Regions from separate parts of the Peribacillus sp. TH16 genome, predicted to be linked through region 2. Evidence: a T-box and tRNA genes for the amino acid it is inferred to sense, from the RefSeq annotation. Region 2 holds a T-box; the other holds one or more tRNA genes.
What was found. The T-box of region 2 lies ahead of tyrS (tyrosine--tRNA ligase). A T-box ahead of a tRNA ligase gene usually reads a tRNA of that ligase, here a tRNA-Tyr.
Positions count from the first base shown of each region.

Region 1: it encodes a tRNA-Tyr, which carries the amino acid that the T-box ahead of tyrS (tyrosine--tRNA ligase) is inferred to sense. The anticodon was not compared.

Region 1 is NZ_JAEKEM010000002.1:1,945,934-1,949,320, forward strand. Features, by position in the region: gene JFV29_RS09410 (hypothetical protein) at 234-380, shown strand; gene JFV29_RS30010 (hypothetical protein) at 566-748, shown strand; gene JFV29_RS09415 (hypothetical protein) at 788-1,126, opposite strand; tRNA gene JFV29_RS09420 (tRNA-Leu) at 1,538-1,618, opposite strand; tRNA gene JFV29_RS09425 (tRNA-Cys) at 1,627-1,700, opposite strand; tRNA gene JFV29_RS09430 (tRNA-Gly) at 1,709-1,783, opposite strand; tRNA gene JFV29_RS09435 (tRNA-Gln) at 1,787-1,861, opposite strand; tRNA gene JFV29_RS09440 (tRNA-His) at 1,900-1,975, opposite strand; tRNA gene JFV29_RS09445 (tRNA-Trp) at 1,993-2,066, opposite strand; tRNA gene JFV29_RS09450 (tRNA-Tyr) at 2,077-2,160, opposite strand; tRNA gene JFV29_RS09455 (tRNA-Thr) at 2,176-2,251, opposite strand; tRNA gene JFV29_RS09460 (tRNA-Phe) at 2,259-2,334, opposite strand; tRNA gene JFV29_RS09465 (tRNA-Asp) at 2,347-2,422, opposite strand; tRNA gene JFV29_RS09470 (tRNA-Met) at 2,428-2,501, opposite strand; tRNA gene JFV29_RS09475 (tRNA-Val) at 2,592-2,667, opposite strand; tRNA gene JFV29_RS09480 (tRNA-Glu) at 2,682-2,756, opposite strand; tRNA gene JFV29_RS09485 (tRNA-Ser) at 2,766-2,857, opposite strand; tRNA gene JFV29_RS09490 (tRNA-Asn) at 2,863-2,937, opposite strand; rRNA gene rrf (5S ribosomal RNA) at 2,947-3,062, opposite strand; rRNA gene JFV29_RS09500 (23S ribosomal RNA) at 3,179-3,387, opposite strand, start outside.
Region 2 is NZ_JAEKEM010000009.1:1,487,375-1,490,761, reverse strand. Features, by position in the region: gene JFV29_RS21235 (transglycosylase domain-containing protein) at 1-1,609, opposite strand, end outside; T-box leader at 1,756-1,972, shown strand; gene tyrS (tyrosine--tRNA ligase) at 2,043-3,299, shown strand.

The DNA of each region.
Region 1 (3,387 bases), on a different contig from region 2:
GTTGAAATGGAGGTGAATGCACCGTCATGACCGAATATTATATTATGGAGAAGGTCGCCCCAAAGGAGTTTGTACTCAAAGAAGTTTTAAACTTCCACCGAATGTATAGAACTGCATCTCAAAGCAAGCATCACCCTTACAAATTTACCGATTTAACCCAAATGTTAATTGCATAAGAAATGAAGGTGAATGCTTTCACACGGATGCACACTTGATGGAAAGTAGGAGAAGCCATGGAGAAATCGAAGAGTTTACAAGAAATCTATAATGCCAACCGACCAGAAAATAATGAGCTTTTCCGAGCGATACAACAACATCTTCAAATGAAGCATCCAGACAAGCGAATGACAGCTGTGTTCGGTAATTTCAGAACTGCATAACTCACAAGACTGGATGAGTTGATAAGAAACTTTTTCGTATCAACTCAACTGTATAAAAGCCGACTTTCCACGTTACGCAGCTCTCCAGATGAAACACTATCGGCAACAATTATTTGCAAGGTTCTCATATATTCACTTTCGGAATTATACTTTTCAACAAAGCTTTCACAGAGCCAGAAGTAGATATGAAGTATTACAAGATGGGGCATGTCGAACACAGGCCAAATATTTGGGAGGGCATGAGTAAAGAAGAATACCAAAAAATAAAATATTTAGAGGAACAGAAAACATTCAATTATGATCTCTACGAACCAGAGCTGCTTGACGCAGAAGGAAATCCGATTATTGAAGAAAATGTTGAATACTAAAAAAAATGTGCACGATTTGGACACATCTTTTTTGTTTACTTATAAATGCAATGCTCCGAAATTAGGCTTCGTTTTCTCAGTGGTAGAAATCCATTCTCCTAATTCATCGAAATATTTTTGAACTTCTTCTTTAGTTTTGGTTTCTGAAGCATCCCAAATATGTGATAAGAAATATCCTAAATCGTTTGGATATGAAAATGATTCTCTGTCAAATGCTTTTTCAATAGCAGGACTGCCGAGTTTATCGCCTTCGTCACCATGAATTTTCATAGTAATAACAGTCCATCCATTTTCTTTTTTTATAAGAGTGTAATTGTCATAATGGCCCCAACGATTGCTATGAACACGTAATTTAAAATCTTCACCGATATTATTCAAATTTTCCCCTATCTTCCCATAATACTACAACTGTATTTTACCACCAGAACGCGGTAAATGACGAACTTCACGGTATTTAATATCAGCAATTTAATATCCTTTTCTGTCATTGTTACCAATGGTCGTTTAATCGCATTAAATTGTTCTCGATAATATTTCAAAGTATGAGGACAAAGATTCCTTAATTGGCAGTCTTCAAAGAATAATTTAAACTCCAATTCATCAGATTTAACGTAAGTAGTTTTTGTAACAATTCTTAATTCATCTTCCTATAGTAAATTTCCTCCTTTACTCATCGCACACTACCCCGCACAATATTTGTACATATTCTGTAGTGCGTGATAAACACAAAAAAGCTTCACACAATTAAGTGTGAAGCTTGAAGTAATAGCTTTTCTTCGCTATTGGTGATACCGGTGGCCGGGGTCGAACCGGCACTCCAGAGGAACACGATTTTGAGTCGTGCGCGTCTGCCAATTCCGCCACACCGGCATTTTTGTTGGAGGCGGCAACCGGAATCGAACCGGTGGTAAAGGTTTTGCAGACCTCTGCCTTACCGCTTGGCTATGCCGCCAACGTTTTTGGAGCGAAAGACGGGATTCGAACCCGCGACCCCAACCTTGGCAAGGTTGTATTCTACCACTGAACTACTTTCGCGAATGGCTGGGCTAGAAGGGATCGAACCTTCGCATGACGGAATCAAAATCCGTTGCCTTACCGCTTGGCTATAGCCCATTAACGTTATACTTATTATACCATTATTTATTAAAAAATGGGGCGACTGATGGGAATCGAACCCACGAATGCCTGAACCACAATCAGGTGCGTTAACCACTTCGCCACAATCGCCATTATAAAATTAAAATTGGCAGGGGTAGTAGGACTCGAACCCACACTGGAGGTTTTGGAGACCTCTGTTCTACCTTTAAACTATACCCCTATAAATAAAATGGTGGAGGGGGGCAGATTCGAACTGCCGAACCCGAAGGAGCGGATTTACAGTCCGCCGCGTTTAGCCACTTCGCTACCCCTCCGCATATGGATGTTACTGGTGCCGGCAAGAGGACTTGAACCCCCAACCTACTGATTACAAGTCAGTTGCTCTACCAGTTGAGCTACACCGGCACTACAATGGTGGCTCAGGACGGAATCGAACCGCCGACACAAGGATTTTCAGTCCTTTGCTCTACCGACTGAGCTACTGAGCCAAACAATAAAAATGGCGGTCCCGACGGGAATCGAACCCGCGATCTCCTGCGTGACAGGCAGGCATGTTAACCGCTACACCACGGGACCATAGATTGCGGGGACAGGATTTGAACCTGCGACCTTCGGGTTATGAGCCCGACGAGCTACCGGACTGCTCCACCCCGCGACGTTAATAATGCTGCTATTGCATCAAGTTTTCGTGTTAACTGTTTCATTATACATGATATATAGAAACAACTTGTTGCTTTTTAAAAAATGGTGGAGGATGACGGGATCGAACCGCCGACCCTCTGCTTGTAAGGCAGATGCTCTCCCAGCTGAGCTAATCCTCCATATGTTTTCGAAATGGTGACCCGTACGGGATTCGAACCCGTGTTACCGCCGTGAAAGGGCGGTGTCTTAACCGCTTGACCAACGGGCCAGTTGTAAATGGCGGAGAGCAAGGGATTTGAACCCTTGAGACAGGGTTACCCGTCTACACGATTTCCAATCGTGCTCCTTCGGCCACTCGGACAGCTCTCCAATAATGGCTCCGCAGGTAGGACTCGAACCTACGACCGTTCGGTTAACAGCCGAATGCTCTACCACTGAGCTACTGCGGAACGATATAAGCTTGGCGACGTCCTACTCTCACAGGGGGAAACCCCCAACTACCATCGGCGCTGAAGAGCTTAACTGCCGTGTTCGGAATGGGAACGGGTGTGACCTCTTCGCTATCGTCACCAAACATTATTAACATTTTTTCAAGACATATATTATTATAACGTCTTTTTGAGAAAATGCAAGAAGAAATTTTCATTCCTTCAAAACTAGATAATAAGAAGGTATTTCATTTTTAAAAGCGTGGTTAAGTCCTCGATCTATTAGTATCAGTCAGCTCCACATGTCGCCACGCTTCCACCTCTGACCTATCAACCTGATCATCTTTCAGGGATCTTACTAGCTTGCGCTATGGGAAATCTCATCTCGAGGGGGGCTTCATGCTTAGATGCTTTCAGCACTTATCCCGTCCGCACGTAGCTACCCAGCTATGCCTTTGGCAAGACAACTGG
Region 2 (3,387 bases):
TTTCCAAATAGGAAACCGGATTTTGGTTGATGATTTTCATGTAAAATAGGGCAGCTGGAATATTATACGAATTCTTTAACGCTTCCCGAGCTGTCGTTAAGCCGGTGAGGCTTCCGCCGCCATAGTTTCCCGGCCGCCACGGCGTATTGCCTGGAATGGTAATTGGTACGTTGGCTGTTACACTCCCAGGTGAAATCTTTCCTAGCTCAATGCCTGGACCGTATACCAATAGCGGTTTCATCGTTGAACCATTTGACCGTAGTGATGATGTTGCATGGTTTGTTTGTTCCCGTTTAAAGTCACGTCCACCGACAAAACTGATGATTTTCCCTGTTTTATTTTCAATAAGGATAGCTCCCGCCTCAACGGGCTCTTTTACAGTTTTCATTTCTTTCGTATCCGGATCGATGACCTGTTCGGTTTTATCATATCCGAAATTTGGATAGTTTTTAGTTACTTCTTGCATTTGGTCATAGATCTTTTTATTGATTGTCGTATAAATTTTATAGCCGTTTTGACGCAGTTTACGATCAGCTAGTGCTAAATATTGCTTTTTTAAATCATCGTTCTCTAAATCTTTTTCTTCATATCCATCTTCTTTTGCTAAGCTAAGTGACAAAATTTCAATGGAACGTTTTTCTATTTCATAGGTGAGCCATGGATATTTCTCAGAGGGCAACGCCTTTTTACCGATAAAGTCTTTTGTTATGTCGTATGCGATTGCTTTATCATATTGTTCTTTTGTTATGTATTCATTGCTATACATTCGTTTTAATACGGTTTTCATCCGGTTAATTCCGGGCTCTAGATTATCTTTAAGTTTCCCTTGCTGGGTATATGGAGTATACCCAAAAGGACTTTGCGGTAATCCTGCAATAAAGGCAGATTGGGGTAAAGATAGATCTTTAGCTTCCACTCCGAAAATGCCTTCGGCAGCCGACTGGACACCAGCAATATTCTGTCCGGAAGAGTTTCGTCCCAAAGTGGAGACGTTTAGGTAGGTTTCTAAAATCTCTTCTTTTTCAAAGAACTTCTCGACCCGGAGCGCAAGTAAAATTTCTTTTGCTTTCCGTTCAAATGATACTTCGTTCGTTAAGACTTGGTTTTTTATGAGCTGTTGTGTTAAAGTACTTCCACCTGATTGAACGGATGCATTCGTAAATTCCTGATAAACTGCACGCAGGATAGCCTTCGGAACAACTCCGTTATGTTCATAAAAATACTCATCTTCTGTAGCGATGACTGCATTTTTAAGATGGTCGGAAACTTTATCGATGGACACTTCTTCACGATCAAGGTCACTCTTGAGCTTGCCCAAGTATACTTTATCCGCAAAGTATACCTCAGAGGTCTCTTCATAATTGTAAATGTCCTTTTTTAAATCATCCTTTGAGCGTACCGGCTCATTATTGACGAGGGCAGCGAAATAGCCGGCTCCAACGCCGCCGGCGAATGAGAATCCTAGAACCCCAACAATAATGAGGATCAACGTTAGGTTCCAAATGACTTGGTATGTAACCCTTGCATTTTTTTGTGTTTTTTCATTTTGAAAAAAACGGGTTAGCTGTTTCCATGCTGTTTGAAATCTATCTTTTTGATTATTATTCATGTATCATACCCCCTGAAATCACATATATTATAGCATATAACACGGAAGGGAAAGGCGAACTTTCATATTTTTCTAGAATCTGTAAGGGTGATGTTGACAATGAATGTTATGTATGATAAAAACTTATTAACAATAAAATTTATTAAAAAAGCGCGATGATAGGACCCAGTAGTCAAACTATCCCTGTTTTAGAGAGCCGGTGGTCAGTGGAAATCGGTACATATAGTGAGATGAATTACTTCCTTGAGCATTTGCTGTGAAATGATTAGTAGCAGGAAACGGTTGACGACCGTTATTCGTCTCGAGCGGAGGACGCTTTATGTCCTCAAGTTGGGTGGTACCGCGAATTTATTCGTCCCTTCATATTTATATGAAGGGGCGTTTTTGTATGCTTTTTGCGGGATATTTTCGGATTTGAAGGAGGAATTATAAAATGGAATTGCTAAAGGAACTCGAGTGGAGAGGGATTATTTATCAACAAACGGATGAAGAGGGCTTTAAGGACCTTTTAGAAAAAGAAAAAATTTCTTTATACTGTGGGGTAGATCCAACCGCGGATAGTATGCACATCGGACATTTACTGCCATTCTTAACAATGCGCCGTTTCCAACAGCACGGTCATCGTCCCCTTGTACTTGTAGGAGGGGCTACTGGACTTATCGGTGATCCAAGCGGTAAAAAAGAAGAACGCCAGCTGCAAACGTTGGAAAAAGTGCTTTATAATGCCGACTGTATTAAAGGGCAGCTATCCCATATCTTTGACTTCGAAGGTGAAAATGGCGCAGTTATGGTCAATAACTATGACTGGATAGGTAAAATCGACATGGTTACGTTTTTGCGTGATTACGGGAAATACATCGGCATTAACTACATGTTGGCAAAAGACACGGTTGCTTCCCGTTTGGAAACAGGGATTTCTTTTACGGAATTCGCGTATACAATTTTACAAGGGATCGACTTTGGTCATTTATACGATAATCATGACTGTAAGTTGCAAATTGGCGGAAGTGATCAGTGGGGCAATATTACGACTGGTCTTGAAATGATTCGTAAATCGCATGACGAGGAAGCAAAAGCGTTCGGCATGACGATTCCGCTCGTGACGAAAGCGGACGGAACGAAATTCGGTAAAACGGAAGGCGGAGCAATCTGGCTTGATCCGGAAAAAACGACTCCTTATGAATTTTACCAATTCTGGATTAATACAGCGGATGCTGATGTCGTGAAATACTTGAAATTCTTCACATTCCTATCACGTGAAGTAATTGAAGAGTTAGAGCAATCCGTGCAGACTGAACCGCATTTACGTAAAGCGCAAAAAGCTTTAGGGGAAGAAATGACACGTTTGATTCACGGGCAGGAAGCTCTTGACCAAGCAATCAAAATCTCTGCAGCTCTATTCAGCGGTGAGGTGAAAAATTTAAGTGCGGCCGAAATTAAATTGGGCTTTAAAGATGTTCCGACCTTTGAACGTGAAAGTAAGGAAGATATCAGCTTAGTTGATTTAATTGTTGAAGCGAAGATTTCTCCATCGAAGCGACAAGCTCGTGAAGATATTCAGAATGGTGCAATCTCCATCAATGGCGAGAAAGTGACTGATCTGCAATATGTCGTGGCTGAAGAGGTTAAGATTGAAGGAGAGTTCATCCTTGTTCGTCGCGGTAAGAAGAAATATACATTAGTGAAATGAGAAAACAAGGCCCGGCTGAATCTCAGCCGGGCCTTGTTTTGTCTGGAAGTTGAGTTCTGTGCACAAAAAAAAACCCCATCCAAGGATG